Regions from separate parts of the Clostridium sp. CM038 genome, predicted to be linked through region 1. Evidence: riboswitches for the same ligand, from Rfam matches in the RefSeq annotation. Region 1 holds a riboswitch; each other region holds the start of a gene.
What was found. Region 1 has a riboswitch for S-adenosylmethionine ahead of ACWJKS_RS16910 (methionine ABC transporter ATP-binding protein). Riboswitches for the same ligand answer to the same signal wherever they lie in the genome.

Region 1 (11,091 bases):
GCTATGCTAGAGCTTCCAGAAAAGGCAGAGCAGGTGCTTAAAAATAAGGAAACTGTTCAAAAATTCACAGCGAAAACTTATATGCATAGAGATATGTTCTTTATAGGCCGTGGACTTGACTATGCAGTTGCAATGGAAGGTTCATTAAAGCTTAAAGAAATATCATATATTCATTCAGATGCCTATGCGGCAGGAGAGTTAAAGCATGGTCCTATAGCGCTTATGGAAGAAGGAACTATAGTTATAGCACTAGCTACTCAAGAAGAATTATTTGATAAGATGGTAAGTAATATAAAAGAAGTAGCTACTAGAGGAGCAAAAGTATTTGCTTTTGCGCCAGAAGGACACACTGAAATTGAAAAATCAGTATACTCCGTAACTTATATACCAAAAGTAATGGATATATTAGCACCAGTAATTTCAGTAATTCCACTACAATTATTATCTTACTACATGGCAATTCAAAAGGGTTGCGATGTTGATAAGCCAAGAAATCTTGCAAAATCAGTAACGGTGGAATAAGAAAAAATAGATGATACACAAACATGTGTATGTTTTAAGAAAGTCTTAAACTGATTGCTGTTTAGCGACATTGCAGCTCCGCAGGAGATGATTTAACGTATAAATTTTTAAAAATAAAGCATGAAAAAATATATGATAAATATATTTTTATTCATGCTTTATTTTTATGAGCAAAAAAAGTATATATTTTATTACACTTGTTCTTCATTTAACGACATTTCAGAAGGAAAGCCTCCCACTTCTATAAGTGGGAGTACCTACTATAAGTAGGAGTTACTTGCCCTAACAAATAGAAAACTTCAGTTGGAGTATAAATCTCCTTCCGAAGTCGTCAATTCATCTTCTTCAAAGATGTTCAGCTCCGCAGGAGATGATCTAATTAAATGTAACTGTAACCTTAAATAAATCCCCATCCTCAGTTATATTTAATTGTCCACCTTGGAGTTCTACAAAGCTTTTGGCTATGGCTAGTCCAAGTCCCGAACCTTCTGTGTTACGTGCTTTGTCTCCTCTTACGAATCTTTCCACTATGTCATTAACATTAAATTCAATTTCAATAGCTGTCATATTTTTCAATGTTATTTCAATTTTATCTTCTCTAGAAACAATATCAATGTAAACTCTAGAACCTTTCATAGAATACTTTGTTATATTGATTATAAGGGTTTCAAACACTCTAAACATACGCTGGCTATCCAAATGCAATATTACTTTTCCTTCTGGATACTTTGTTTTTACTACTAGTGATGCTGCTGATATTTTATCATCTAGTTCTAATAAGGTTTGTTTCATTAAGGCCACAACATCCACATCAACTAAATTTAAATTTATATTTCCACTTGTAGCCTTGCTCACTTCAAATAAATCCTCAATTAATTCCTGTAATCTTTGTGATTTCCTATCTAATGTATCTAAATACTCCTTATGCTTTTCTGCTGAAAGATTTTCATCCTTTAATAAATCTGTATAAGTAATAATAGATGTTAAAGGAGTTTTTAAATCATGAGATACATTGGAAATAAGCTCTGTCTTCATTTTTTGACTCTTTACCTCTTCGATAACTGCCTTTTTAAAGCCCTTTTGTATACTTTCGATTTCTTTCTTAAAATCATTGAATACACCTAAATTTTCTTCAATAGTTACATCTAAATTGCCTTCCGCTATTTTATTTGTAGCTTCAAAAAGCTTATTATATTTGTAGGTCATCTCATTATAAATTTTTCTTACCACCTCTCTCAATTTCATATCTTTATGATACTCTTAACTTTTAAAGATAATGTTGGGGTAATTCTAAAGATTTTCTAAAGACTTATCCCTATTCTAACTTTGAAAACAAGATTAATATATACTCGAGAAGTGACTCCAAATAAGAAGAGCAGAAATTCCACGTTTCAATCTCTTATGTGGAGTCACGCAGGAGAAAGTTATACGGGCGGGGAAAATAGAAAAAATAGTAAGTTAATTATGGTATGTAATGGTATAATTTATTAGGGTCGTCTCACTAGCGTAGAATATTATGCGATATCGCTTTATTTGAGGAGGATTATATGAAAATCAAATTAATTCAACCTGCAATGGTACAAAGACCTATGGATACAAAATTAAAAACAAGAATGTCTCCTTCGTTAGCTTTATTAACAATAGCAAATCTTACGCCAAAAGAGCATGAAGTTAATATTGAGAATGAAAATGTTGAAAAGATAGATTTCAATGAACCGGTAGATTTGGTGGTTATAACTGTTACTGTAGATGTTATGAATAGAGCAGTAGAAATATCAAAGGAGTTCCAAAAGCGTGGTGTAACAGTAATTGCGGGGGGGATACACATAACATCAGATCCAGAGGGAACTGTTGATAGTTTTGACGCAATAAGTGTGGGAATGGCTGAGAGAGTTTGGGTAAAGATACTTAAGGATAAAGAAAACAATTCGCTTAAAAAGATATATTATGATATGGAAAATATTTCCGGAGAAGAAATAGTATCACCTAATTATGATATTATTGATAATAAAAAATATTTATATACTAATATAATTAGTACAAGCAGGGGATGCCCATTTCAATGTGATTTCTGCTATAATAGTTGCAAAAATGTACTTAAAACCTATATTAATAGACCTATAGATGATGTAATTAAAGATATAAATAAATTAAAAACAAGACATATAATGTTTATTGATGATAATTTTGTTGGAAATCCAAAGTGGACAAAAAAATTATTAAAGGAAATGAAACCTCTTAAATTAAAGTGGAATGCAGCAGTTACTTCTAATATAGTTGACATGCCTGAACTATTAGATGAAATGAAGGCGGCAGGCTGTCAAAGCCTTTTTATAGGTTTTGAAAGTATAAATAGTAAGTCATTAAAAAGTATTCATAAAGTACAAAATAGTGTGAATAGATATGAGAAGCTTGTGGATGAAATTCATAAAAGAGGAATAATGATAAATGCTAGTTTTGTTTTCGGATTAGATGAAGATGATGCCTCAATATTTAAGAGCACATTAGAATGGGTAGTTAAAAATAAAATAGAAACGGTAACATCCCATATTCTTACCCCCTATCCTGGTACAAAGTTATACTTATCATTATTCGAGAAAAATAGAATAGTAGATTTTAATTTGTCTAATTATAATACTGCCCATGTTGTATATAAACCCAAGAGTATGACAGCAGAAGAATTATATAATGGCTATCTATGGATATATAAAGAGGTGTACACGTTTAAAAACATAATGAAAAGACTGCCGAAATCCAAAAAACAATGGATTCCATTTTTAACATTTAATTTTTGTTATAGAAAATTTGGAAAACTAACTGAGATCTTGTGCAATATAGTTTCTTTTAAAAATATAGGAAGATTTTCTAGCTGGTTGGCTTATAGAACAAAGTAGGTGGCGGAAACTAATAAAATTTTGAGAAAAGAAGGCAAACTCATAATCTTCCAATACGATTGTTTAAGAAAGGATTTGTATATAGGATATCAACGGTATGCTTAAATATAGCGGTAAAAAAAGAGGGGAAGTATTTTTAAATACTTCCCCTCTTTTAAAATAAAATATAATTACTGATTAATGACACTTCAGAAGGAAAGTCATTAATAGTGCAGCAGCGTAGGTGATGATTTAACGTTCGCGCTGGTTTATTGTGCAGGGGGTGGGGTTGGGTCTGGGGCTGGGGTTGGGGCTGGAGCTGGGTCTGGAGCTGGGGTTGGGGCTGGTGGTTGTTCATTTGCGGCTGCGTCTGCAGCCGCTTTGTCTGCAGCTGCTTTGTCTGCAGCTGCTTTTGCTGCGGCTTCATTTGCAGCTGCTGCGTCAGCAGCTACTTTGTCTGCTGCTGCTTTATCCGCAGCTGCTTTGTTTGCAGCATCATCGCTTGCTTTTTTTGCAGCATCATCGCTTGTCTTTTTTGCAGCATCATCGCTTGCTTTTTTTGCAGCATCATCACTTGCTTTTTTTACATCATCATCACTTGGTTTTTCTATGACTTTCTTTTCTGCTTTTATTTTACCATTTTCATTTAATTTGATATATAGAGTATTCATTAATACCCCATTTCTATCAACTACTGTATTAGGACGAGTAAAGTCTTTTTGTTCTAGACCTTGGTGTAGGTACTCCATATATTCTTTCCATATCTGACCTGGTTCTTGAGCTCCATACATGTTTTGTGGCGCTGGAATATCATCTCCTACCCATACAGAGGTTGTATAATAAGGTGTATATCCTACAAACCAAGCATCTTTTGATTGATCTGTAGTTCCTGTTTTACCTGCAGTAAAGGGATAGTTACTAAGGGCTAAATTTGCATGACTTTCTGTTTTTGTTAGTACACCCTTTAAAGTATCTGTCATAAGATAAGAGGCACCACTATCATACACTGTAGTTTGCTTATGTTTATTTTCAAATAATACTTCATTAACTATTGTATTTGTTATTTTACGTACATTAGTCGGACTTATAAATTCGCCGTTTCTTGCAAGGGTTGAATAACCTGAAGCCATTTCAACTGGCGTAACACCCTTTGTAAAACCACCTATAGCAATTATAGGGTAAATATCTTGAGGAGTTGTATATTTAAACTCCATGTTTTGTAAATATTTCAACGAATTCTTTACGCCCATTTCTCCCACTAATCTAACCGGGATAGTGTTTATAGATATCTCAACTGCATATCTTAAAGATACAGAACCTCTGTATTTAAAATCAACATTAGCGGGACCATTATCAAAGGCTTTGTCTTCATATTCACTAGCGGGAATGTAGCCTTTTTCAAATGCAGGGGTATATGCGATTAATGGCTTTATAGCGGAACCTGGCTGCCTTACACCTAAGAAGGCTCTGTTAAAGGTGTTACCATCTTGGCTTCTACCTCCAACTATAGCTACTACTTCTCCAGTATTATTATCTATAGTAACGCTTGCACCTTGCTTTTCATATAAATCTGTTTTGTTATTGGTGCTTGTATATTGAGCCAAATGACTATCTACTACACTTTGTAATTTTTCTTGTTTTGCAGTATCAATAGATGTATCTATTCTATATCCTCCACTAAGAAGTTGTTTTTCTTTAGACTCATATTCATCATTATACTTAGTGAAATAAGTGTTTCTATCATTATCATTACTAAAAGAATATTTAGAAACGAAACCATTTTGCTCCATTAACTTTAAGGTTGCATTGTGAACAGCATATTGAATATCATAGCTCATAGGTTCAGGTGCTGTACGAGGTTTAATATTTAATTTAATAACTTCTGCTTTTGCTGTATCAAAATCATTTTGTGAAATTTGTTCTAAGCTTAGCATTTTATCTAAGACTAAGTCTCTCCTCTTTATAACATTGTCCAGCTGAGTCACGGGGTTATAAACAGATGGATTATTAGGTATTGAAACAAGCATAGCTATTTGAGATAAATCTAAATCCTTATTATTCTTTTGAAAGTAAAATTGGGAAGCACTTTCAATACTATAGCATCCATTGCCGAAGTTTATATTATTTACATAAAACTCTAATATTTGATCTTTTGAATATCTTTCTTCTAATTTATTTGCTATAACAGACTCTTCCAATTTTCTCGACAAGGTTACGTCAAATGTAAGGAATACATTTCTTGCAAGTTGTTGCGTTATTGTTGAACCACCTTGTACGATAGCTCCCTTGGATTTTATATATACCCAGACAGCTCTCCTTATACCTTTATAATCTATACCACCATGTTTATAAAATCTTTGGTCTTCTATTGAAGTGACAGCTTTACCTACATAGGGATTTAAGTCTGCTTCTTTTGTGTAATAATATGTATTGGTCTTAAATTCTTTTAATAGTTTACCATTAGTATCAAAAAATTGTGTTGGTTTTCGGGTATTAAAGGAGGTTTCGTTTATGGTTTGTGCTATATTGTTAGCATCTTTTATAGTTGCCTCTATTTTAGGACCATATTTAATATAACCATATCCTAAAGTTATCGTAGCCGATACGAAAATTATTGCAGAAAATATCAATAAACCTTTAACGATTTTTTTCCAAAGTTTCTTTTTAACCGGTGCTATTTTTATGGGTTCTACATTTTGATTATCATCCATTAATATCTCCTCCTTTTTTTATTATACAAAAAATGTCCAGGGTTAGCCCTGGATGACCACGCTTCATACATACGTAAAGGGGGGGGCTTACTTGGTCGCCATAAGTATTTTCCTGTTTTTAGTCCTATATTCAATTGTTATTACTGAATTCTAATACTAGGTCACATAAAAGAGACCTTATGGGTCTCTCTTATACTATTAAAAAAGTGCTTAGTTTATGTGTGTATAATACAATTATTTTACAATTTTGTCAATAACACCAAGTTATATGATGTGATTTCTATTGATGTTAATTATTTCTTATTGGCATTTCAAACATTAGCCATACAATGTATCCTCCTAGAACAATATAATTATTACAATATATTATAACATAAATAATGTAACATGAATATTTATGTTATATATAAAGTATGAACAAAATATATATTATGATGAAACATCATTAGACAGTTGTATGATGTTTGGAGAAGGTGTATATAAAAACTTCTTTACATAGCATTCATATAGTGATATTATAAATCTAATTTAATAAATAAGTTAATTCTCATCAAGAGAGATAGAGGGACTGGCCCGATGACATCTCGGCAACCATCAGACGTATTGTCTGAATAGGTGCTAAATCCTGCGTTAATTTCATTGTAAATTAGCGGAAGATGAGAGAGGTGTCTTTGTAATTTTATACCTCTTTCATCATTATATAATGATGAAAGAGGTTTTTGTTTTTTTGAATAGATGTAAATAAAATTTAATAGTGTCTTATCAAGAGAGGTGGAGGGACTGGCCCTATGAACCCCGACAACCAGTATCATATTATGATACATGGTGTTAATTCCTGCAGCATTGCTGCAAGATAAGAATAAGTTTGGAAGTAGTGCCCAAGTTTATTCTTGGGCTCTATTTTTTTAGAGTGATGTTTAAAGAAAGGATCAAAAGGTAAAGATGAATTATAAGAAATGAAAAGGAGAAGGGATATCATGATTAAAGTTCGAGGTGTAAGTAAAAGTTTTTCAGGGGTTAAAGTGTTAAATGATGTTTCATTTACAGTGGAGGAAGGTGATATTTATGGTGTTATTGGTCACAGTGGAGCTGGTAAATCCACTTTACTTAGATGCTTTAATGGGCTTGAAACCTATGATACAGGTACCATTAATATAATGGAAAAAGGGGTGAAACAGCTAAGTTTGAAAGAACTTCGCGAGTTTAGGAAAAATGTAGGCATAATATTTCAAAGTTTTAATCTTATTAACAGTAAAAATGTTTTTGAAAACATAGCATTTCCACTAGAAATATGGGGAAACGATAAAAATTTTATTAAAAAAAGAGTAGATAGCTTAATAGAGTTAGTAGGACTTAAGGATAAAGCAAACACCAATGTAAAACAACTTAGCGGAGGGCAGAAGCAAAGAGTTGGAATTGCAAGAGCGCTTTCACTTAATCCGAAAATATTACTTTGTGATGAAGCTACCTCTGCACTAGATCCTAAAACTACAAAATCTATATTAGAGCTTTTAAGGGCTATCAATAACAAATTTAATATAACAATTATTGTAGTTACCCATCAGATGGAAGTGGTAAAAGAAATTTGTAATAAATTTATTCTTTTAGAAGGAGGGGAAATTAAAAGCCATGGCATTACCGATGAACTATTTATTAGGCCAACAAAGGAAATGCAAACACTTATGGGAGAGGAAGAATTACTGCCTAGCACGGGATATAACATTAAAATATTTTTTACAAAGGAAATTACCCAGAGTTGCCTTATAACATCAATTGCCAGGGAGTTAAATATTGATTTTTCAATAGTATGGGGCAGGCTTGAAAAATTTAGGGATAACGTAATGGGAAGTCTCATAATAAATGCAAGTAAAGAGAATAAGAAGAAGATATTAAATTATTTAGATGAAAAATCTATAGAGTGGGAGCTCATTAATTATTCTGTGCAGCTTGAGAAGCACAAGGGAGAGAGTATAAATGCTATTTAAAGATATTTTATTACCTGCACTAAAAGAAACTATATATATGGTAACATTATCCACGATTTTTACAGTTATTTTAGGGTTTATTTCAGCAGTAGGATTAATTATAACTGGACCTATTGGCCTAAGGCCAAACACTTTAATCTATAAAATCTTAAATTTAGTAATAAATGTACTTAGGTCTTTTCCGTTTATTATACTAATGATATCTATATTCCCTTTAACTAAGCTTATAGTTGGAACAACAATAGGTACTAATGCAGCTATAGTTCCTCTAACGCTTGGTGCAGCACCTTTTGCTGCAAGAATAATAGAATCTGCACTTTTAGAAGTGGATTATGGAATTGTTGAAGCAGCTAAGTCATTTGGTGCAAAAACCTATCAAATTATATTTAAGGTTATGTTAAAAGAGGCAATGCCGTCTATAGTTCTTGGAGTTACGTTAACAATAATAAACATTATAGGTTACTCAGCTATGGCTGGGACAATTGGTGGAGGGGGACTTGGAGATGTAGCCGTAAAATATGGTTACTATAGATTTAAGTCAGATATCATGATATACACTGTAATTATATTAATTGCAGTTGTGCAAGTAATTCAAGCCTTAGGAAATATATTGTACAGAAAAATGATTAAATAAGTTTTGAATTATAAAAATATTAAAAGAAAAATAAGAGGAGGAAATTAAAAATGAAAAAAATATTAAGCATATTATTAACAATAGTTGTGATTTTTACACTGAGTGGATGTGGAGCAAAAAAAGAGGCGGATGTAACTGAGAAAAAAATCATTAAAGTAGGTGCGTCACCAGTGCCTCATAAAGAAATATTAGAGGCTATAAAGCCGATTCTCGCAAAAGAGGGATATACTCTCGAAATAGTAGAATTTACTGACTATGTAACACCAAACACTGCACTAGCCGAGGGACAATTAGATGCTAATTTCTTTCAACATATTCCTTATTTGCAATCCTTTAGTAAAGAAAAGGGAGTGGACCTAGACTATACTGTAAAGGTTCATCTTGAACCTATGGGTGTGTACTCTAATAAATATAAAAAGCTAAGTGATTTAAAAGATGGAGCTAAAATAGCCATTCCAAGTGATCCTACAAATGGAGCAAGAGCACTTAGAGTGCTTGAGAAGGAAGGGCTATTAAAACTAAAAAGTGGAGATCTTATTTCTAAACTTGATATTACTGAAAATAAAAAGAATTTTAAAATAACTGAATTAGACGCTCCTCAGCTTCCAAGGATTTTAAAAGATGTGGATGCAGCAGTTATAAACTCAAATTTTGCAATAGAAGCCAATTTAAATCCGACAAAAGACGCACTAGCAATTGAATCAAAAGATTCGCCTTATGCAAATGTGCTTGCAGTTAGAAAAGAAGATAAAACTAAACCTCATATAGAAGCACTTTCAAAGGCATTAAATTCTCTAGAAGTTAAAAAAATTATTGAAGATAAATATAAAGGAGATATAATTCCTGCTTTCTAAAAAAAATATAAAACCATTAATCATTTTGCTTTGGGCGTAATAGTCGAAAGTAAGATGATTTTTTTATAGTAAAGCATAAAGTTTAACGACATTTTTATACTTTTATTTTTTAAAAAATTCATTTTATACCTTATTAGTGTATAATTACCGTATGCAAATAATTTTTGGAGTAATTAATTCTAAAATGCAAATAAGGATAACATTATAATATGGAGGTTTAAAAATGAGTGTATTATTTCAAGCAATAAATAATTTTTTTGATTTTATAGTTCCTATTGCGGATTTTCTATGGGAATTTCCAACTAATTTTAAGTGGTATCAAAACATCCCGGTTTTAGGTAATTTTGCCTTTGCAGTTATTTTACTTTTAGGAACAGGAATTTATCTTACATTTAAAACTGGATTTATTCAAGTTATGGCATTTAAAAAAGGAATTAAGATTCTTGCTACAAAAAAGGAAACAGATACTGGGGTTAGTTCATTAGCATCATTTTTACTAAGTTCTGCTATGCGTGTAGGTCCAGGTAATATTATGGGGGTTACAGGTGCAATATCTGTTGGCGGACCAGGGGCACTATTTTGGATGTGGGTTTCAGCTTTCTTTGGTATGTCCACGGCTTTTGTAGAATCTGTACTTGCACAGCTTTTTAAAGAGAAAAATGGCAAGGAGTTCGTGGGTGGACTTCCATTTTATGGTCAAAAGATTTTGGGAAATAAACGGTGGGTAGGTATTATACTGTCTTCACTTTTTATAATATATGCACTGTTTGTTATCCCATCTCAAGCTTTTCATTTATTTACAAGTTTCGGTTCAATAGCTGATACTATAGCTGGAAAAACCTTTGGACGTCAATCCACAGTTTATTATGGGATAGCAATAGTCTTAATAATTACTGTTCTTTTGACTGTAATTGGAGGAATAAAAAGAGTTACTGCAGTTACAGATGTACTGGTACCTATTATGGCAGTTATTTATACACTTATAGTTATTTTAATAATATTAGTTAACTTAGATAAAGTTCCGTATTTCTTTAAAGAAGTGATTGGTGGAGCATTTAAGCCCAATGCATTATTTGGTGGGGCATTTGGTGTGGCTTTAGCTCAAGGAATTAAGCGTGGGTTAATGTCCAATGAAGCTGGACAAGGAACAATTACAATGGCGGCTGCGACAGCGGAGAATAAACATCCTGCAGAACAAGGTTTTGTACAATGTCTAGGAGTTTTTCTTGACACAATGGTAATATGTAGTATGACTGGATTTGTTATTGTTATGGCACATGTTTGGACAGGTACTGCTGGAGTTGCATGGGAGAGTATAGAAGCATCTAAACTTACAGTTTACCTATCCTCAATCAAATACTTAGTTCCTGGTACTGCATTAGATGGAACAGTTACAATTATTGTTTCGCTATGCTATGGAATGTTTGCATTTACAACATTGCTCGGTTTAATATTGTTTGCAGAAGTCTCCGCAAATTTAATATCTAGAAATAAGAAATTTATTATGGGAAT
Region 2 (11,091 bases), 650 kb from region 1:
ATTTTTCTTGGAGTTTTAACGCATTTTCATGATTGCATATATGTAAATACTCATTCACACTGCCATAATTCGTTTCAGGTGAATATACATATTGACCTAAATTACTAAATTTATTTATGAAGTAAATAATATCAATACTCCTCTGGTTTTCATTAGTTATATACAATATATTTTTCTTTTCATTAACATATTCAATTATAGTTTCTAACAATATATCAGAGGAATTGTAAAACATAGATACAACATCAATTCTTTTTTTGCTGTTTAAAGAACATCTTAAAATTTCTTTGCTAATCTCATCTTTTTCTTTACTAAGGTTTAATTTTGCGTAGAAAAGCATGTAAAATCTCCTTTGCAATTTAATATTTCTTCCAAACAAATCAATCTAATTTTCATCATGGCCCACATTTGCATCTACTATTTGCCTTATTCTCCAGCCCAAAGCGGAGTACCGCTCGAAACTTCTGTTGTTATCTTTCATGAAATTAACAGCTTTTATTGCTCCCACTAAAACAACCATATTCTTTGCTCTAGTTATCCCTGTATAAAGTAAATTTCTGTTCATTAAAAGTGGGGGCCCCATAAACATAGGCATAATTACAACTTCAAACTCACTACCTTGACTTTTATGTATTGTAATAGCATACGCTAAAGCTAGTTCATCTAAATATACACCTTCATATTCTACCCGTTTGTCATCATCAAAAATCACAATAACATTTTCATTATCTTCATCAATATCTTCAACATACCCTACATCACCATTAAAAATGCCCACTCCATCTTCAGCTTTTGCATTAATTTTTTTCCATTTTATAGAGTAATTATTTTTAATTTGCATAACCTTGTCGCCTACCCTAAATATAGTATTCCTATATTCCTTTTCCTTTTTATACTTAGATTTAGGGTTCAATATTTGCTGAAGCTTTCCATTTAGATTTTCTATACCCAATATCCCTTTTCTCATAGGAGAGAGTATTTGAATGTTCTTCATCTTATCCCACTCTTTGTTAAATTTTGGCAATCTGGTATTGATTAAAGCAATTATACTGTCCAAGATTTTCTCCGGCTCATTATTCTCAATAAAATAAAAATCTTTATCCTTTTTATTCAAAATAGGCATCTCGCCATTGTTAATTTTATGAGCATTCACAATAATCATACTTTCTTGTGCTTGCCTAAAAATCTCCTTAAGCTTAACTACTTTAACACATTTACTGTCAATAATATCTCTTAGTACATTACCCGGTCCGACAGATGGCAATTGGTCAACATCACCAACAATTATAAGTCGAGTTCCTACGCTGATAGCTTTTAATAAACTATTCATAAGCATTATGTCTATCATAGATGCTTCATCAATAATTAGCACATCACAATCTAAAGGCGATTCCTCACTTCTAGAGAACTGCGACCCATCATCTCTGCCTACTCCAAGTTCTAATAACCTATGTATGGTTTTGGCTTCGCGACCAGTAGCCTCTGTCATTCTTTTGGCAGCCCTTCCGGTGGGCGCAGCCATATAAACTTTCATTCCTGCTTCTTCAAATACCTCTATAATGCAATTAATTATAGTAGTTTTGCCAGTACCTGGACCTCCCGTTATTATTTCAATACTATTTTCTGCAGCACCACAAATAGCAGTCTTTTGAGACGTTGCGAATTTTATGTTTTTTTCTTCTTCGAAGTCATTAATCTTTTCTTCTATGTCTATTTCTAATTCGTCATACTTTTCTATAGATAAGGTTATAATTTTTTTAGTAATAGCTAATTCACAGTAATAGAACGGCATAGTGAAAACACAGTCTTCTTCATCAATATTTTCGACTTTCAATTTTCCCTGCAATACATTATCATAAACATTTTTTTCAATTTCTTCAGCCGTAACCCCAAGAATATTTTTAGATTCTTTGTATAATTTGTTTAAGGGCATATAAGTATTTCCCATAGCGCAAAATTCATTTACCACATAATTAATTCCACTTTGTATTCTGAAAGGCGACTCTTTGTCAATGCCTAAACTTTGTGCTATCTTATCTGCAATTTTAAATCCTACTCCAGAAATGGTTTCAGTTAACACATAAGGATTATCCTGTACTACCTTTATAGAGTCTCCTCCATATTTTTTATAAATTTTCACACATTGGTTAGGTGTTACTCCATATGTTTGAAGAAATATCATTATATTTTTAACTTCTCGTTGCTTAGAATATGATTCAAAAATTAATTGAATCTTTTTTTGTCCTACACCATCAATCTCTTTTAATTTTTCAATTTCATTATCTAATATATTCATGGTGTTTTCACCAAAGTGCTGTACAATTTTTTTAGCAGTTATTGGTCCAATTCCTTGAATAACTCCTGAAGCTAAATATTTTTCTATACCTTCAAGTGAACTAGGTATTATTTCCTCACATTGTATTATTCTAAATTGCTTGCCAAATTGAGGATGAGTAACCCACTCCCCCGTTAATTTCAGGTTCTGCCCTTCACTTATATATGGCACAATGCCTACCACAGTTATCTGCTTTTTATTATCATTCAAATGAGCAATTATATATCCATTTTCTTCATTATGAAATACTACATCTTCGATTATCCCTTGTATTTCCGGCATAAAATCTCTCCTATTTATAAATTCATATAATAACATTAATAATAATATTATTAGCAATAATATTATTATTAATGTTATTATATCATATGTATTTTACATCTCTTATGTTCAGTATACCCCTATCTTAGGTTTTATCAAAATACTACTTAATAATCACATGCACTAAAAAGGGATAACAATTAATAATTGTTATCCCTTTTTTTATATTATACGTACTTTTTTATTTCATCAACCTTGTTTAGTTTTTCCCATGAAAGATCTAAATCAATTCTTCCAAAATGTCCATAGGCAGCTACTTGTTTATAAACAGGTCTTCTTAGTTCTAATTCTCTTATAATTACAGCTGGCCTTAAATCAAATACTTTTTCAACTATTTGAACTATTTTATCATCGTCAATTTTTCCTGTTCCGAAAGTTTCGACCTCTATAGATACCGGTTTAGCTACACCTATAGCATAAGCTAACTGAATTTCCAATTTATCTGAAACTCCTGCAGCAACTAAATTTTTAGCAACCCATCTTGCAGCATATGCAGCGGATCTATCAACTTTTGTTGCATCCTTTCCTGAGAATGCTCCACCTCCATGTCTTCCATATCCACCATAAGTATCTACTATTATTTTTCTTCCTGTTAAACCAGAGTCTCCTTGCGGTCCTCCAATTACAAATCTGCCTGTAGGATTTATATAATATTTAGTATTTTCATCTAATAATCCACTTGGAACTACAGGTTTTATTACATGCTCTTTTAAATCATTTTCAATTTGATCATGAGTTGCTTCTTCCGCATGTTGAGTTGAAATAACAATAGTATCTATTCTTACTGGCTTATTATCTTCATACTCTACAGTAACTTGAGTCTTTCCGTCCGGTCTTAAGTAATCTAATGTGCCATTTTTTCTTACTTCGCTTAACTTTCTTGCTAATCTGTGAGCCATAGCAATTGGTAGTGGCATGTATTCTGGTGTCTCATTAGTTGCAAATCCAAACATCATGCCTTGATCACCAGCACCTATTGCGTCAACCTTATCAATCTCGCCTGCTTTAGATTCTAATGCCTCATCTACTCCCATAGCTATATCTGTTGATTGTTCATTAATAGACGTAAGTACAGCGCATGTGCTAGCATCAAACCCGTATTTTGCTCTAGTATATCCTATGCCTTCAATGGTATTCCTAACAACCTTAGGAACATCTACATAACAACTAGTTGTTATCTCTCCCATAACTAAAACCATTCCTGTAGTAACCGCTGTTTCACAAGCAACCCTAGCATAAGGATCTTGCTCTAAAATAGCATCAAGTACAGCATCTGAAATTTGGTCACAAATTTTGTCTGGATGTCCTTCTGTAACGGATTCTGATGTAAATAATCTTTTCATTATAATTCTCCCTTCTATTCTCTAAAATTTCCCTATAAAAAAATAAAACCTCTTCCAAATATAAGAAGAGGTGATTTAATCATCTCCCTTATCTTGCAGATTATAACTGCAGGAATTGGCACCATGGTGCATTGCACCGGTTGCCGGGTTTCATAGGGCCTTTTTCCCTCCACCTCTCTTGATAAGAGTTATCAATTATTAAGTTTTAATTATAATACCATATGCATTCTATGGTGTCAACAGAATCTAAACCCTGTAAAAAATAAAAAAAGACATCTATAGATGTCTTTTGGTGGAGGAGGACGGATTCGAACCATCGAAACATTACGTAACAGATTTACAGTCTGCCCCCTTTGGCCACTCGGGAACTCCTCCATATGTGGAGCTGGCAATAGGAATTGAACCTACAACCTGCTGATTACAAGTCAGCTGCTCTACCGTTGAGCCATGCCAGCATGCATTTTATTCTATTTTAAAAAGATTATTATGGTGGGAACAACAGGGTTCGAACCTGTGACCCTCTGCTTGTAAGGCAGATGCTCTCCCAGCTGAGCTATGCTCCCATAATTTATTGTAAGCCATAATTTATTGTAAACCATTATAAATGGTGGAGGAGGACGGATTCGAACCATCGAAACATTACGTAACAGATTTACAGTCTGCCCCCTTTGGCCACTCGGGAACTCCTCCACTTATGGAGCTGGCAATAGGAATTGAACCTACAACCTGCTGATTACAAGTCAGCTGCTCTACCGTTGAGCCATGCCAGCATATTATGTTTTATCATTTTGCCGTTTTACCGTTTTACCGTGTCGACAAGAATTATTATACAACTTTAATTAATTAATTTCAAGTCTATTATCCTTTAATAAACGACTTCTTCTCTCCATAACTATACTATTCGCATATTTGCTTAATATTAAGCATTGATACAACTTACTATTTGCACAAATAATTTATTATATTTTTTATTTGGTTTTCCTTCATATAGTTAATATACTTATATATCATTTTTTAATTAATCATTTTTTTATTCTTTATTATAATAATACACGGGATTTATTCATATAAATTATTCATAGGAAACTAATAATTTTTCCCCAGCGCAATACAAGGAGGTATATTTCTTGAGTAAAGCTAAAACCCATTATAAAGATCCTTTAGCATACTATACACTTTCTAATTTTCTAAAAGACTATATTGACAAAAATACTTTAGTTGTTTGCATAGGTACCGATAGATGTATAGGCGATTGTCTAGGTCCTTTAGTTGGTACACTTTTAAAAAATAGTTCCTTTCCATTACCTGTATATGGCACTATAGATAATCCAATTCATGCCTTAAACATAGATAGTAAATTATCTAAAATAAATGCATTGCACCCAAATTGTACTATAATAGGTGTAGATGCTTGTTTAGGAGACATTTCAAATATTGGAGAACTCCAAGCTAGAAATTATCCAATTCATCCTGGCAAAGGTGTAGGGAAAACCCTTCCTAAGGTAGGCACTCTTTCATTAATAGGTATAGTAGATTCAAGTGATGATAGTGAATTATTTACAAATAGAAACATAAGATTGAGCTTGGTAATGGATATTGCTAATGTTTTAAGCAGATCCCTCTTGCATTCATACTATTTGCACTCCCTTACCAATGAAGAAAATAATTTGAGCCCTGTTTAACATGCTTTAATTAGTTTTAAATAATTATCCACAATTTAAACTTACAAATCTTATATAATATAAAAATAAGCAATACAATTAAACTAATAATTGTATTGCTTATTTTTATAGCTTGCTTATACTTTTTATTCTGTTAAGCATAATTCTCTTCCATTGAATGAATTATCTAACTTATCCATATAATCCAATACTTTACCTGTTCCGAGTGCTACGCATGAAATCGGATCCTCCGCTAGATATACCGGAACTTTAGTAACCTCTTGTATGAGCTTACCTAAGCCTTTTAACAATGCACCTCCACCAGTCATAACTATACCTTTATCAGCTATATCTGCTGAAAGCTCAGGTGGTGTTTTTTCTAATACGGAATGTGCACATCCTGCTATTAAATATACCGCCTCTTTTAAAGCTTCTCTCATTTCTTCTGATGATACTTCTAAATTCTTAGGAAGACCTGTAATTAAATCTCTCCCTCTTATCTCCATGCTTGTCTTTTCTTCTTGTTTATAAGCACAACCTATGTTGATTTTTAAATCCTCTGCAGTCCTCTCACCAATCATTAATTTATGTTTTTTTCTGATATATTTTATAATCTCTTCATCAAACTTATCACCAGCTACTTTAACTGATTCACGTACAACCATGCCTCCTAAAGAAATAACTGCAATATCAGTCGTGCCTCCACCAATGTCAATAACCATATTACCACTTGCTCTAGTAATATCGAGTCCCGCTCCGATTGCCGCTGCTAGTGGTTCTTCTATAAGTTGAACTTTCTTAGCTCCGGCATTTCTACCTGCATCTTCTACCGCTCTTCTTTCTACTTCCGTTGCTTCGCAAGGTACACATATTACAACTTTTGGAGAAGATAACCTTCTTTTCCCACAAGCCTTCTTGATAAAATGATTTAACATTTTTTCAGTTATGTCATAATCCGAAATAACACCGTCCCTCATAGGGCGTATTGCCACAATATTGCCTGGTGTCCTTCCTATCATTTGCCTAGCTTCTTCTCCTACTGCCAATACCTTATTATTATTTCTATCTATGGCAACAACAGAAGGTTCTTTTAATATAACACCTTTTCCTTTGATATATACAAGCACTGTAGATGTACCCAAATCTATTCCCATATCTGTACCCATTCTAAAAAAAAACATTTCAAAACCACTCCTGCTCTTTAGTATATTCAATATTTAAATTACACTAAACTCTATTCTATAAAGCTATAAGAAAACCCTCTTTTAATTTTAAAATTTTTTTATAGTTTTTAGCTTCGAATGTTTTTATCCTTGTGCTTCTTTATATTTCAATTTAGTTGCTCTTCCGCCTCTTATATGCCGCTCAGCTTTATTTATATCCAAAATTGTTTTTGCATCGCTGGCAATTTGAGGATTTATTGTGGGTAATCTTTCCGTCATATCCTTGTGTATAGTACTCTTGCTAACGCCAAACACTTTGGCAGTTCTTCTTATTGTAGATTTTGACTCGATAATGTACTTAGCAACTTCTAGTACTCGATCTTCAATATAGTCTTTCAAGTGTTGCCTCCTTAACCCTTATATATTTATAAATATGCATTATCTTGCTTTTAAATTCCATTCCAATTAGTCATCTTCTAATATATTTTTAAAAAATGGCTAATTGAGATGGTTATTGGTTATTTCTTAGTTTCTGCAGGTTGATATTTCTCATATTTTACATATTTAGCAGGATCAACATTCTTATTACTCTGCAGAACTTCAAAGTGTAAGTGAGATCCATATTCTTCCTTAAATGAATTTAAACTAGTGTTTCCCACTGTACCAATTTGCTGTTTTTTAGTTACTTTATCGCCTTTTTTTACTAATATTTTTTCATCTAGATTAGTACTGTTAGTAATAAATCCATTTTGATGATCTATCTTAACCATCTTACCTTTTTGGCCATTAACGTCAGTACCAACTTCTTTAACTATTCCATCCATAACCGCTACAACTGGCTCCCCTATTTTTGCTTGAATGTCAATACCTAAATTTGTCCTATAGCTTCCATCAGTCTTCCACACTACTGAATCAATATCTTTTGAATATGCCCTTGCGAGTAATCCATTTGCTACGGGATTTTCAAATTTAGCATTAACTGATTTAGATACTGCTGATGCCGCTTTTCCTGTTGTAACCTTTTTGATATCTGGTACCGCTTTAAGCGCTTCAGCCTTAGCTTTCTTTTCTTCTTTTACTTGAAGAGCACCCTCATATTCTTTTTGTTGCGCTTTTATAACATCTCCTGCATTTGCTTGTTGTTTTTGTAATGCTTCTTGCTTGCTTGAAAGCTTCTTATTATTATTTGCTGTTATAGACGCCACTGAAGCTACTATACATAAACAAACAAATAAAATTACATAGAATCCTTCCTTCTTAAAAAAATTTAATGTCTTATTGTTTTCATTCTTATTCATACAAACACCTCCATTTGTATTTTTGTCCATATTTTATTAAAACATACATATTTCCTAAAATTTATTTAAGTTAATCTACATTTTAATAATATTTATATTTTATAGTTTAAAACATATTTTAAATTTTAAATTATTCACCCTTAGTTTTGCTTAAATCATCTTCAAGTTTATTTTTATAAAAAGCAAAGCTGATTATCCATTTTTTATATAGGATAACCAGCTTATGTGTATTTTTTTTCATTTGGATATAACAGTCCCTTGATAATAATGAGTTAATATTTCAATATAGGTTTTCCCATCTTTCGCCATCGCATCCGCACCCCATTGACTCATCCCTACACCATGACCATATCCGCTGCAATCTATTTCTATATTGCTTAAATTAAACTTCATTTCAAAATTCGATGATTTTAAACCGAGCATTGTTCTAAACTTACTGCCTGTCATGGTTATATTCCCTACCTTAATACTCTTAACACTCCCTGCCTCAGTCCTATCAATTACCGTTATTTGTTTCTTAACATTAGTTGAGGTTACCTTAGCATTATTATAGTTTTTATTTATAATTCGACTTAGATCTTTATACTTTAAAATTTTACTACTCTTAAAGCTTCCTGCTCTTTCTTCGCCTGGACTTTCTACACTCCTTAAATAAGGTATGCTATCGCTAAATACCTCTTCGGAATTTTCCGTTTTCCCACTGCTAGTTGCAAAATAATAAGGTTCCATTACTAAGTTGTTGTTATATGTTAAAACTTGTCCTAATGTTCCTTTAACCGCCATTTTAATCTTATTCCAATTTTTTTCACCAGAAGTTCCCCATTCTTTTATACGCTCTTCTTTAGTCCTATAAACTTGACAGTGGACTGTATCGCATAAATCAGCTCCATTACCATTTTTACATGGGGTTCCACCCATTTCTGTGACATGAGCTAAAGCATAAGTCCTAGCCGCCACTGCTTGAGATTTTAAAGCTTCTATTCCAAAATCAGCTGGCATTTCCGCTGCAACAACTCCCGTAACATATTCTTCTAAACTAAGTTCTTTTATATTATTTTCTTTTGACATAAAAACTTTAACTTTAGTGATTTTGGCTAGTGAACCATATTTTATAATATTCTCATTGTCTTCTACCTTAATTGCAGAGTTTTTACCCTTATTTATACTTTTATTATTTCCTACCCCCACTATTAAAACAGAAGTAATAACTATAAATGCAATAAATGCAGTTATTAATAGAAGGATATTTTTTAAATGTACTGTAATAAAAACTCTTCTCATTTTTTTCTCCTCTCGTTATAAAACAACCTTTACCTTATACATATTAAATAACTATAAAAAATATTACTTTTTTCCATTGCCTAAATCCCTGTAAAATAATAGTGCCTACTATTATGCATTTATTAATAGAGATAACGGATAAAAAGATTTAGACCAGTTGTAACCAAAAGGCACCCAAAAATAATATACTAGTCATTGTGCTAGTTTATTATTTTTAGGTGTTTATTATAAAATAATTGGAATATAACACTTATATATTCCAACTATCCAAGTTTAAATTAGGGCCTGTAAATAATTTTGTGTAAACAGAATAAAAAGCACTCTTTCTTGGCAATAATTGAGATAAGCTAATTATCAAAGATTGCAAGGAGGAGTATTTTTATGTCAAACATTTCGAAAGATATTTTAAGGGATTATATCAACGAGCAAAAGTTTACAAGTCCAAATGAGGTTTTAACTGCTATGAAAAGTATGTTTAGAGACGTTCTTCAGGAGACATTAGAAGCAGAAATGGATTCGCAACTTGGATATGATAAATATGATATATCCGAAAAACGAACTCCAAACAGTAGAAATGGTTATTCTAAAAAAACTGTAAAATCTGAGTTGGGAGCAGTAGATCTTAATATACCTCGTGATAGAAATGGTGAATTTGAGCCTAAAATATTGCCTAAGTATCAAAGAAATATAACTGGTATCGAAGATAAAATAATGGCGCTCTATGCAGCTGGAATGACTACAAGGGACATATCAGAGCAAGTGAAAAATCTATATGAGGTTGAGATATCTGCTGAAATGGTTTCGAATATAACAAACAGAATTATGCCTGTAGTTACAGAGTGGCAAAATAGGCCACTTGAAAAAACGTACTCTTTTATTTTTATGGATGCAATTCACTACAAAGTACGTGACGACAAGCATATCATAATCAAGGCAGCCTACGTTGTTTTAGGTGTAAATATGGATGGCGAAAAAGAGGTGCTTGGTATTTGGATAGGAGCAAATGAAAGCAGTAAGTTCTGGCTTTCAGTGCTTAATGACCTTAGAAACAGAGGCCTTAAGAACGTTTTGGTGTTCTGTGTCGATGGCTTAAGTGGCTTCAAGGAAGCAATAGGCGCGGTATATCCTTTTGCAAAGATACAACGATGCATAATTCATCAATTAAGAGCAAGTATGAAATATATACCACATAAAGACAAGGAGGCATTTGCTAAAGATTTGAAAGCCGTTTATGGCTCAGTAAATGAAGATTTTGCACTAGAAAATTCAAATTTTGCTAAAGAAAAATGGGGTAGTAAATATCCAAATGCAATAAAAAGTTGGGAAGATAATTGGGATAATCTCATAACTTTCTTTGTATTTCCAGATTATATTCGTAGAATTATATATACCACAAATGCTATAGAGAGTCTTAACAGTCAATTTAGAAAAGTTACGAAGACAAAGCTTATATTCCCGAACGATGATAGTCTTATGAAGATGCTATATTTGGCAACTGAAAAGGTAAGTAAGAAATGGACTAGAGTATATGCAAATTGGGACCTTGTTATCAGCCAGCTCAATATATTATTTAGTGAGATCCTAAATGAAGGAGCGTAGCTTTGGGACTCCGTCGCCCAAACCCCTAAGGGTTATAGTTAAATTTTCCCGTTAAACAAGCAAAACGGACTACCCAGAGGCAATCCGTTC
Region 3 (11,091 bases), 850 kb from region 1:
TACTTTGATGAACTCAAGAAAAGGTATATTCCTTTATTCGATAATATTAGGATCCATGAGGGGATAGTATTGAGGCATAAAGTTACTAATGACAAAATCTTTCTAATACACGGGCATCAAGTGGACTGTCTAAATGATAAAATGTGGAGATTGACCAGATTTTTAGTAAGGTATTTATGGAGACCTCTTAACTTCTTTGGAGTAAATGATCCAACTAGAACAGCACAGAATTACCATAAGAAACAAGTAGTAGAAAAAAAGCTTATTGAATGGGTAATAAAAGAAAAACAGATGATGGTCGCAGGACATACACATAGGCCTATGTTTCCTGAAGTAGGTGATCCTCCATATTTCAATGATGGAAGCTGTGTTCATCCTCGATGCATAACAGCAATGGAAATTGATTTTGGTAATATCAAACTTGTAAAGTGGTATGTTAACACAAAGAAGGACGGAACTTTATTCGTAGACAGCGAAGTACTTGCAGGACCAAGAAAATTAAAGGATTACTTTGATACTTAAATAGTATAAAAATATGACGTGACATTATGGGTCTATAATTTATGTTAAGAAAATATCCATTATCAAGCCCATTTAGATGAAAAATTAGGTGGGGGTTCTAGCCTTAGGTGTAATTTTAACAGCAAGTTTACTTGCAACACCAATAAAAAATGTATATGCTGATTCATATAAGAGTGTTACTATAGGGTATGATTTGACGAATCAAGAGAAAGAAAACATGCTAAAGTATTTTGATGTAGATAGGAATAGTGCGAGTGTTGTTGAAGTTACAGCTAGTGAGGAGAAGAAATATCTGGGAGATACAGTATCTAGAGCTCAATTAGGTAATAAGGCGATATCATGTTCTTATATTGAGCCAACAAGTACTGGTACCCCCTACTGAGACACAAGAGTTCACTGGTTATTAGAGATGTCTTCTGTATTTAAGGAAGGCACATTTATATAGTGGATTTAACCTATCATGATTCGGATCCACCAGTAAACCTTCGACTAATTAATAAATTAGTTGGGGGTTTTCTTATGATTTAATTATATATAGAATCTAGCATCAGATTTGATTTTAGTAGGAAGACTTTTGTGTTTGTAAAAAATAAGCTAATTATTAAGTTAAAAAAATAAATTACATATAATTATATGAATAGAATCAAAATAACAAGACAATAGTTTATTAATTTAACATATTGGTATATAATAGTTTGAATTGGAGGTATTAGATATGGAAAATGAAAATAATGAAATATATGATATTTTTTTGAACTTCACTTATAGTCAATTAAAAAATTTATTTAAGAAGGCAAAGAGTAAAGAAGAGCAGGATTTTTATATTATGTTATCTAATATGGTTCTACAAAAGGAACAAGAAAAGGTCATAGGTAAATAATTATGCCAACGTACACAATATTTGCAGGCGAGGATACCATTGAAAGAAGGTACCATTCCTCATTAAAGAATTTAAAATATGCCAAGTTGGATAAATAATATATTAAGTAAGTAGCTAGAAAAACTTAGTGCGTTTACTAGCTACTTATTTAACGTAATAGGAGTTTTTAAACCTCTTTATAATCAACAGATTTTGCAGACAATGTCTGCAAAATTGTTTGCTATGTTTTGCCTTTGGTTACTGGAAAGAAAATATAATTAATTAATATTAAGTAGTTAAGAAAAAAGAATGCTGATATAATGTTTTTTAGAATAGTTATAAAGGGGTTATTAAATGAAATATTATTTAGCACCAATGGAAGGAATTACGGGATACATATATAGAAATTCTTATGAAAAATTTTTTAATAATATTGATAAATACTTTACACCTTTTATTGTTACAAATAAAAGTAGAAGTCTTAAGTCTAAAGAATTAAGAGATGTTTTGCCTGAAAATAATAAAGGGATGAATATAGTTCCGCAAATACTTACTAACGATTCAGAAGGGTTTATTATTACTTCTAGAAAATTACAACAATTAGGTTATAAGGAGGTTAATTTAAATTTAGGATGTCCTGCTGGAACGGTTGTTTCAAAAAATAGAGGCTCGGGATTTCTAGCCAAAAGGGAAGAACTTGATATGTTTTTAGATGAAATATTTAAAATAGATGATATGAAGATTTCTATAAAAACTAGAATAGGAAAAGATAGTTCAGAGGAATTTTATGAGCTAATAAAAATTTACAATAAATATCCTTTAGAAGAATTAATTATCCATCCGAGAATACAAAAAGATTTTTATGGAAATAAACCTAATTTACAGGTATTTAAAGATGCATTATCTTTAAGCACCAATCCAGTATGTTATAATGGGGATATTTTCACTATTGATGATCATAATAAGCTAATGAAAGCTTTTCCAGAGGTAAAAGCAGTAATGCTAGGAAGAGGGATACTAGCTAATCCAAGGTTAATAAATGAGATTAAAAATAATACTAATACTAATATAGATAAACAAGTACTAAAAGATTTTCATGATGAAATTTTAAATAAATATATAGAATTATTTGATGAAGATAGAAATGCAATATTTAGAATGAAAGAGCTATGGGGGTATATGATTTATATGTTTTCAGATAATAAAAAATATGCTAAGAAAATAAAGAAGTCACAAAATTTAAGTGATTATAATGAAGCTGTCTTAAGTTTATTTACGGAGCAGGAAATCATAGAAGGGGCTGGATTATTTAATAATCAATATTAAATATGGATGTCTTCTATTAAATAAGTATGATTAAGAAGAGCAAGAGGATATAATAAAATAATTTTATATTATTGGTGGGTTTTAAAGGTTAAGCATCGCCTCCATCAGTAAAACCCTCGACTAATTAATTTTAGTCGGGGGTTTTCTTATAGTCCACTATAAATTTTGTATTTAAATTCTTTTCACTGCAAAATGCACTTGGTGTTATACATCAGGTGTTTTATATTTTTTTGAAAAATTATTCTATGTATATTTAATGGTAATTAAGTACATCATTATCTATAGGAACTACATTATGTTAAATTTATTTCCTGTAAAAATTATCTGATAGTAATAGTAATAATTTAATTAATGTTGCAGCTTGAGGAAGATGAACAGTTACGAAGGTGATGATTTAAGCTGAAAATGGGTTAAATGGTTGGAGAGTAAATAAATGTTTAAATACATTATAAAATAAATGATTAATGAAAGGACATAATATGAGAGAAATAATATTGCACTGTTTTCAATGGAAAATCTCAGATATAACTAGAATTTTAGATAAAGTAAAAGAGTGTGGCTATACATCCATACAGGTTACTCCCGTGCAACCTTGCAAAAAAGGAGATGAATGGTGGACATACTATCAACCGCTATCATTTAAAATAGGTAATAGAAGTGGAACAAAGGAGGATTTAACAGAATTATGTTATAAAGCTAATAAAATAGGAATTAAAATCATCGTTGACGTAGTGTTACGACATTTAGCGGGTGATGAGAGTGGAAAGCTAATACCAAGTCAAACCGTAGATCAAAACCTACTAGATAACCCCAAATTTTGGACTAACGCAAAAAATACAGTGGATTATGGCAATAGAAATGCAATTGTTAATGGTGCTTTTGGATTACCAATGCTCAATTACAATGATGTAGAATTACAAAAAATTTATATAAATTTTTTAAAAGAACTAAGGAATTGTGGAGTGGGTGGGTTCAGAATCGACATGGGTAAGCATTTTGCATTAGAAAGTGAAGGAAGTTACTTTTGGACAAGGGTATTTGGTGAATTTAAAGATATGTTCAACTATGCTGAATGTATTGAATCCAGTAAAGAACTATTAAACAAGTATACACCTTTTATCAATGTGTTAACTGATGGTGATGCAACCGACCAGAGCAAGATGGTTATTTATGTAATGTCCCATGACACCGAGGAAAGCTGGGGATTTACTAAAAGCATGGATGATAATGTGATAACATCAAAATGGGGTTTACTATTAAAAAATCATAAAGAAAGTAATGTATTATTTTATATTAGGGCATATTCAGATTTATGGAAAATGGAAAATATTAAAAATATTAATTTGGCAAGATAAATGACTGCTATGGTTATTTTTGAAATTAGACTTGCTTTTAAAAAACTTGTATGTAAAAAATGATTAATAGAAAAAAGGGACTTTAAGGAGAGGGCGGAGGAAGGTTTGTCAATATGAGGAGACTATGATAGTATATAAGCATATAAGGAACTCCCTATATTTTTTTTTGTGAATTTTAACTTTGTAATTTCTATTCTTATGAAGTTGTAAAAAGAAAATTGACAATAATTCTTATATATTAGAGTTAACAATAACGAATGGAGGAAATGAAATTATGGCTGATTTGCCAAATTGCCCAAAATGTAATTCAGAATACACTTACGAAGATAGAAGTATTTTTGTTTGCCCTGAATGTGCTCATGAATGGACTTTAGAATTAGAAACAGAAAGTAGTGAAGAGAAAAGGATTATCAAAGATGCAAATGGAAATGTATTAAACGATGGTGATTCTGTAACAATAATCAAAGACCTTAAAGTAAAAGGAAGTCCATTAGCCATAAAAAAAGGTACAAAAGTAAAAAATATACGGTTGGTTGATGGAGATCATAATATTGATTGCAAAATTGATGGGTTTGGAGCTATGGAATTAAAATCTGAATTTGTTAAAAAGGTATAAATCAAGGTTTAATGTAATAGAACCGAAGTAGTGAACTTCACCCCATTGAATGATTATAACTAAAAAAGTTGTAAAATTCATCTGATGGGGTGTTTTTATATATAAATACTAAAAGGAGAATAAGTTTAATAAAATGATTCCATCCTTATTATACTTTCTATTTTGTTGACGTTTTCTAGTTCTTTTATTTTTTCTAATGAAATTCTTATGTTTTTTTCTGAACTTTTATGTGTAATAAATCCTAGTGGTCCATGATCATCGTGCCTTACATCTCCAGTAACGGACATAATGCTGACATTGTTTTTCCCAAATATTTTCGCTGTATCTCCTAAAACTTCTACTGTATCTTTAACATTAAGTCTAATATAGAATTCTGATTCATTTTCTTCTGATTTTTTCACTTCTTTAAAATCAGTCTTGTCACTTAGGTCTAATAAGTCATAAGGATTTACATTATTTCTTAATATGGATATTATATCACCTACAACTGCACTTCCAGTTGGAAAAGCTCCAGCGCCTTTTCCATATAGCATTAACTCTCCAACTGCATTTCCTTTTATCATAATAGCATTAAATGCATCGGCTACATTTGCCATTGGGTGGCTCGAAGGTATTAGGGTTGGATGTACTCTTAGCTCTAATTTGTTATTTACTTCTTTAGCTATTGCTAAAAGTTTTATTGAATAACCAAGTTTTTTAGCATATTCTATATCTATGTCACTAATTCTTCTTATTCCTTCTCTATAAATACAATCATGATCTACCTTAGTTCCAAATGCTAGAGAAGACATTATCGCAAGCTTATATACAGCGTCAAAGCCATCAACATCAGAGGTTGGGTCCGCTTCAGCATAACCCTTTTCTTGCGCCTCTTTTAGCGCTTCATCAAAGCTAATCCCATCCATTGTCATTTTGCTTAATATGTAATTAGTTGTTCCATTTATAATTCCAATTATCTGCTCAATCCTATTGGCTGTAAGGCTCTCATTAATCTCGCGTATTATTGGAATTCCACCAGCCACACTTGCTTCATAATAAAACAATACGTTTTCTTTCTCCGCTGTTTTAAATAACTCTTCGCCCCAGTTCGCGATAACTAATTTATTAGCAGTTACAATATGTTTTTTAGATTTCATTGCGCGTATCATATACTCTTTAGATTTATCGCATCCACCAATAAGTTCAACCACAATTTTTATACTTTCATCATTTATAATATCATCAATGTTATCTGTTAATAGGCCATTAGGTGCTTTGACATCTCTTTTTTTATTTATATCTTTTACAAGTATTTTAGCAACTTCTATTTCATAATTTGAACGTTTCATTATTTCTTTTTTATTTTCCTGAAGTATTTTCCATACACCTGTCCCAACATTTCCAAAACCTAAAATCGCTATTTTTACCTTTTTCATATTAGTTTTCCTTTCTAAACTTTAAAGTTATTCCTCCGTCATCTAAGGTGATGGAGGAATATAGTTAGGAACAAGACCTTATTTTGAAACCAACTGCCAAAGAATTATTAACTTTTTATTGAATAGATTTTTCTAGAGCTTGCGTCAAATCGTATATAATGTCATCGATACCCTCAACACCAATTGAAAGTCTTATCAAATCTGAAGTAACTCCAGCAGATTTTTGCTCCTCTGCGTTAAGCTCTGCATGAGTTGTGCTTGAGGGGTGAATTACTAGAGATTTTGCATCTGCAACATTTGCAAGCAGCGAAAATAATTCTACACTATTAATAAATTTCTTTCCAGATTCAAGGCCACCTTTTATTCCAAAAGTGAATATTGATCCTGCGCCCTTTGGTAGGTATTTTTTAGCTAATTCTTTATATTTGCTCCCTTCAAGTTCAGGATAATTTACCCATGAAACATTTGGATGCTTACTCAAAAATTTAACAACTTGCCTAGCGTTTGCTACATGTCTCTCAACTCTTAATGATAATGACTCCAAACCTTGAAGAAATAAAAATGCACTTTGAGGGCTAAGCGTAGCACCGGTGTTTCTTAAAAGTTGAACTCTAGCTTTCAAAGCAAATGCTGGAGCACCTAAATTAGCATATACTATTCCATTATAACTTTTATCCGGAGTTGTAAAATCAGGGAATTTACCGCTTGCTGCCCAATCAAATTTACCAGCATCAACTATAATTCCACCAATAGTAGTTCCATGTCCTCCAATGAACTTTGTTGCTGAATGAATAATTACATCTGCACCATACTCAATTGGACGACAAAGGAATGGAGTTGCAAAGGTATTGTCAATAATAAGGGGTATTTTATTTTCATGAGCAATATTCGCTACTGCCTCTATATCTAGAACGTTTATTTTTGGGTTTCCCATTGTTTCAGCATAAAGTGCTTTTGTTTTATTCGAGATAGCTTTTCTAAAATTTTCAGGATCATCTGGATCAACAAATGTTACGTTAATTCCAAGTTTTCTAAGAGTAACATTAAATAGTTCATAAGTACCACCATATAGAGTGCTTGCAGCTACTATTTCATCACCTGAATTTGCTACATTAAGTATTGCATAGAATGTTGCAGCTATTCCTGAAGCTGTAGCAAGTCCTGCTACTCCGCCTTCAAGAGCGGCTACTCTTTTTTCAAAAACGTCTGTAGTTGGGTTCATTATTCTTGAATATATATTTCCTTCTTCTTTTAATTGAAATAAATTTGCTGCATGATCTGCATTTTTAAAAACATAAGATGATGTTTGATAAATTGGAACTGCTCTTGATCCTGTAGTAGGATCTGGAACCTGCCCTGCATGTACCTGTAATGTTTCAAAACTTAATTTTCGCTCACTCATATTAATTTCTCCTTTTATAATTATTTTTCAAAAAAAAGCTGCTCTCCTATAAGGAAAGCAGCATGATTAATTTTATTAAACAATAAAATTGTATCATAAAATTTGCTATCGTCCTTATCTTTCAGATTTTACAATCTGATGGAATTGACACCATTGCACTTCTTTTAAAAATGCTGGTTGTCGGGCATCATCGGGCCAGTCCCTCTGCCGCTCTGGATAAGTTATATTTAGTTGTTAGTATTTAGTACATTATTTATTTAGATTTTTGGGGAAGAAAAAAAGCTACTTTCCTATAAGGAAAGTAGCAATAGTTAACTTTAATAAACAATAAAATTGTATCATAAAATTTGCTAACATCCTTATCTTTCAGATTTTACAATCTGCAGGAATTGACACCACTACATTCGAATAAGAATGCTGGTTGTCGGGCTTCATCGGACCAGTTCCTCTGCCACTCTGGATAAGTTGTATTCAGTTATTAGTATTTAGTATATTACTCATAAAAACAATTGTCAATACTTTTTTAAAAGATAAAATTATTTTAATTATGCCCTTTTATAATACTATATGCTGCACTGAACATACCAAATAAAATGCCAACGATAGGGAATATAATCCAATTAATGTGCCATAGATTAAAAACTAATCCACTGACAAGGAAGATACAGATTGCTAATGGCCATACGATAGCAGCAACTGCACCAATAAGTTTATTATCTTCAGTTTTTTCTTTTGAAAAGTCACCAATCTGTAAAAGAATACTAAAACTCTGCTTAATATTTCCAAAATATATAAAGAGGAAAACGGCAATAGCAATCATCACAAGTAAAACAACTACTCCGTAGCTAGATGCATTGTCGCCAAAAGCAGATGATACAAAAAGTGCAACTGGTGATATGACACATATGCACACACCTGTTATTACAGATATCATATGGGTTGATGCAAAAGCATTATTTTTTTGATTTACAATTACTTTTACATGAGGAGGCAAATCAAAACCGCTTTGTAGATACTTGTATTTTTCTAGCTTTATACCGGAATAAATGAATAAAGCTATAGCAGGTACAAGTAGAATAAATAGTGGAATAATACCAAACATATCGCTGAAATTTTTTGAAATACCTTTACCGAGAATGCCATTATCTACGAGAGTGGTAATTAATATTAATATAGCCGTTGCTACAATACATAAAGAAACACCAATACCCAACAATAAGCCAGATCTCTTTTTTTCAGCCATAAAATTATCTGCATCTTCCTGTGTAATGGTTTTAAGTATAACATCATCTTTCATATGTTCGATGCCGAGTTCATCAATTAATTCGTCAATATTGCCAAATTCTGAAATTACAATACCAATGGCCTCATTTTCTGATTTTCCATCATTCTTATTCTCGTTATATTTTTCTTCCATATTCCATAATAAATCGTTTTTTAATTTGACCGTCTGATTTGTTCTTGGTAGGACTTTAAACATATTATCTAAATAATTTTTTATAGTTTCCATTTTAATCCCTCTCCTTAATAAATTTATTAATAACTTCTTTTGTTAAGCTCCATTCTTCACATTTTTCTTTATAGTAGGTTAAACCTACGGGGGTGATTTTATAATATGTGCGTCTTTTACCAAAGGTTTCGTCTTTATAGAAAGATTCGATATATCCATTCTTCTCAAGACGGTTGAATGCTGAATAGAGTGTGGTCTCTTTCATAACATACTTCTCCTCTGATAATTTTCTGATGTTTTTTGATATTTCATACCCGTAGGATTCGCCATCTTGAAGCATAAAAAGAATAATCGTATCATTATATCCTCGAATTACATCGCTGCTTATCAAATTATATCCTCCTTTAATTTTACTGCATCTGTAGTACTTTGTCTGTCGTAGTAATTTAAGAATAACACAATTACTACGACAGGTAAAGCATTTTTTAAAACTTGCATAGATGTCATATTACAGTAAGTTTTGAAGATGGTACCTTATAGATTATTATGATAAACTATATACAGTAATAATTAAATTGTAAGGAATGGTGAGTTATGGACATAATATTTTTATTAAAAGCAATTATAATAGCAATAGTAGAAGGGGTAACTGAATTTATCCCAGTATCGTCTACAGGACATATGATATTGATTGGATGGGCAATTGGGTTTGAGGGAGAATTTGCAAAGATGTTTCAAGTTGTAATCCAACTTGGAGCAATAATGGCAGTTGTTGTTTTGTATTGGGAGAAGATTAGCGAAAGTATAATAGAATTTTTTAAGTTTATATTTAGTAAAGGAAAAAAGGGAAAGAAAGGATTCAGATTTGGTATAAATGTTATTACGGCATCTATTCCAATGGGAATTGCAGTAGTAGTATTATACGACAAAATAAAACTACTGTTTACACCAGAGGCTGTTATAGTAGGATTCATAGTTGGTGGATTATTGTTACTAATAATCGAGAAGAGAGTTAGAAATAGGGATCATAAAGTAGAAAGTATAGATAGCATAACGCCTATACAATCATTTAAGATCGGTTTATTACAACTTTTTTGTGTGTGGCCAGGAATGTCAAGAAGTGCTTCTACAATTATGGGTGGATGGATTGCAGGATTATCAACACCAATAGCAGCAGAATTTTCATTTTTCATAGCGATTCCAGCTATGATAGGGGCGACAGGTAAGGACTTATTTGAATTTGATTATTCTATAATGACGAAAACATTATGGATTTCATTAATAGTAGGATTTGTTGTAGCCTTCATAGTATCTTTGATAGTTATGAAAAAATTTGTGGATTATTTGAAAAAGAAACCAATGAAAGTCTTTGCAATATATAGAATAGTAGTAGGTATTTTACTTGGAATATTAGTATTAACTAAGGTTATTGTTTTAATATAATCATAGAGAGTAAATAGCAAGTGGCATTCTTTCTTTATGAAACGGCAAAGGGAAAAAAATACATATGTATTAAGTGATATGAAGACGGTAGTAAATGTTTAGAACATAAATAAATAGTATTAAAATAGTGAGACCCTACTAGAATCATTGATTCTAGTAGGGTCTCTAATTACAAAGCAATAGTTATTCTGTAAGCTTAATTATTATATCCTTATATTGAGAGTACTTGTTTAAAAGAACATCTCTTTTTAATATTTCAAAATCTTTAAAGTCAAAGCCAGGGGATACCATACAGCCAACAAGAGAGTAACCTGAACTATTCATAGCAGAACCAAAGATATAATTCTTAGGTACTAGGAATTGTGGGGTTTCTCCATTTTTTATATTAAGACCTAGTTGCTTAGTAGTAAGTTCTCCCTCTGGGCTTATCATATATATTGTAAGAGGGGAACCTGCATGATAGTACCACATTTCATCTGATTTCAATCTATGGAAACTTGAAATTTCTCCATCTCTTAATAAAAAATAAATACTAGTCCAAAGTATTCTTTCACCTTCAAAGCTAGTTTTTAAATCATTGGAGCTAATATTTTCACAAGAGTCAAAGCTGCTTTTGTAGAAACCACCTTCAGGATGAGGTTCCATATTTAATGTGTCAATAAAGTATTGTGATGAGTGCATAATTTATCTCCTTTGTAAAAAA

Region 2: another riboswitch for S-adenosylmethionine. It lies ahead of metK (methionine adenosyltransferase); the one in region 1 lies ahead of ACWJKS_RS16910 (methionine ABC transporter ATP-binding protein).
Region 3: another riboswitch for S-adenosylmethionine. It lies ahead of ACWJKS_RS01850 (O-acetylhomoserine aminocarboxypropyltransferase/cysteine synthase family protein); the one in region 1 lies ahead of ACWJKS_RS16910 (methionine ABC transporter ATP-binding protein).

The regions. Positions count from the first base shown of each region.
Region 1 is NZ_CM143651.1:3,690,050-3,701,140, reverse strand. It holds gene glmS (glutamine--fructose-6-phosphate transaminase (isomerizing)) at 1-522, shown strand, start outside; partial or broken gene ACWJKS_RS16925 (sensor histidine kinase) at 898-1,719, opposite strand; gene ACWJKS_RS16920 (B12-binding domain-containing radical SAM protein) at 2,070-3,416, shown strand; gene ACWJKS_RS16915 (transglycosylase domain-containing protein) at 3,665-6,106, opposite strand; SAM riboswitch class I at 6,651-6,769, shown strand; SAM riboswitch class I at 6,863-6,966, shown strand; gene ACWJKS_RS16910 (methionine ABC transporter ATP-binding protein) at 7,084-8,091, shown strand; gene ACWJKS_RS16905 (methionine ABC transporter permease) at 8,081-8,725, shown strand; gene ACWJKS_RS16900 (MetQ/NlpA family ABC transporter substrate-binding protein) at 8,776-9,579, shown strand; gene ACWJKS_RS16895 (alanine/glycine:cation symporter family protein) at 9,803-11,091, shown strand, end outside.
Region 2 is NZ_CM143651.1:212,442-223,532, reverse strand. It holds gene ACWJKS_RS01005 (hypothetical protein) at 1-340, opposite strand, end outside; gene recD2 (SF1B family DNA helicase RecD2) at 386-2,617, opposite strand; gene metK (methionine adenosyltransferase) at 2,824-3,999, opposite strand; SAM riboswitch class I at 4,085-4,187, opposite strand; tRNA gene ACWJKS_RS00990 (tRNA-Tyr) at 4,290-4,374, opposite strand; tRNA gene ACWJKS_RS00985 (tRNA-Thr) at 4,380-4,454, opposite strand; tRNA gene ACWJKS_RS00980 (tRNA-Val) at 4,487-4,562, opposite strand; tRNA gene ACWJKS_RS00975 (tRNA-Tyr) at 4,605-4,689, opposite strand; tRNA gene ACWJKS_RS00970 (tRNA-Thr) at 4,695-4,769, opposite strand; gene yyaC (spore protease YyaC) at 5,127-5,681, shown strand; gene mreB (rod shape-determining protein) at 5,807-6,841, opposite strand; gene spoIIID (sporulation transcriptional regulator SpoIIID) at 6,968-7,222, opposite strand; gene ACWJKS_RS00950 (M23 family metallopeptidase) at 7,342-8,121, opposite strand; gene spoIID (stage II sporulation protein D) at 8,359-9,402, opposite strand; gene ACWJKS_RS00940 (IS256 family transposase) at 9,784-11,001, shown strand.
Region 3 is NZ_CM143651.1:410,181-421,271, forward strand. It holds gene ACWJKS_RS01815 (metallophosphoesterase) at 1-522, shown strand, start outside; gene ACWJKS_RS01820 (DUF1002 domain-containing protein) at 611-904, shown strand; gene ACWJKS_RS01825 (hypothetical protein) at 1,238-1,402, shown strand; gene ACWJKS_RS01830 (tRNA dihydrouridine synthase) at 1,736-2,707, shown strand; gene ACWJKS_RS01835 (alpha-amylase family glycosyl hydrolase) at 3,187-4,062, shown strand; gene ACWJKS_RS01840 (zinc ribbon domain-containing protein YjdM) at 4,337-4,678, shown strand; gene ACWJKS_RS01845 (homoserine dehydrogenase) at 4,804-6,093, opposite strand; gene ACWJKS_RS01850 (O-acetylhomoserine aminocarboxypropyltransferase/cysteine synthase family protein) at 6,209-7,495, opposite strand; SAM riboswitch class I at 7,607-7,718, opposite strand; SAM riboswitch class I at 7,852-7,962, opposite strand; gene ACWJKS_RS01855 (permease prefix domain 1-containing protein) at 8,037-9,005, opposite strand; gene ACWJKS_RS01860 (PadR family transcriptional regulator) at 9,007-9,336, opposite strand; gene ACWJKS_RS01865 (undecaprenyl-diphosphate phosphatase) at 9,540-10,388, shown strand; gene ACWJKS_RS01870 (cupin domain-containing protein) at 10,572-11,069, opposite strand.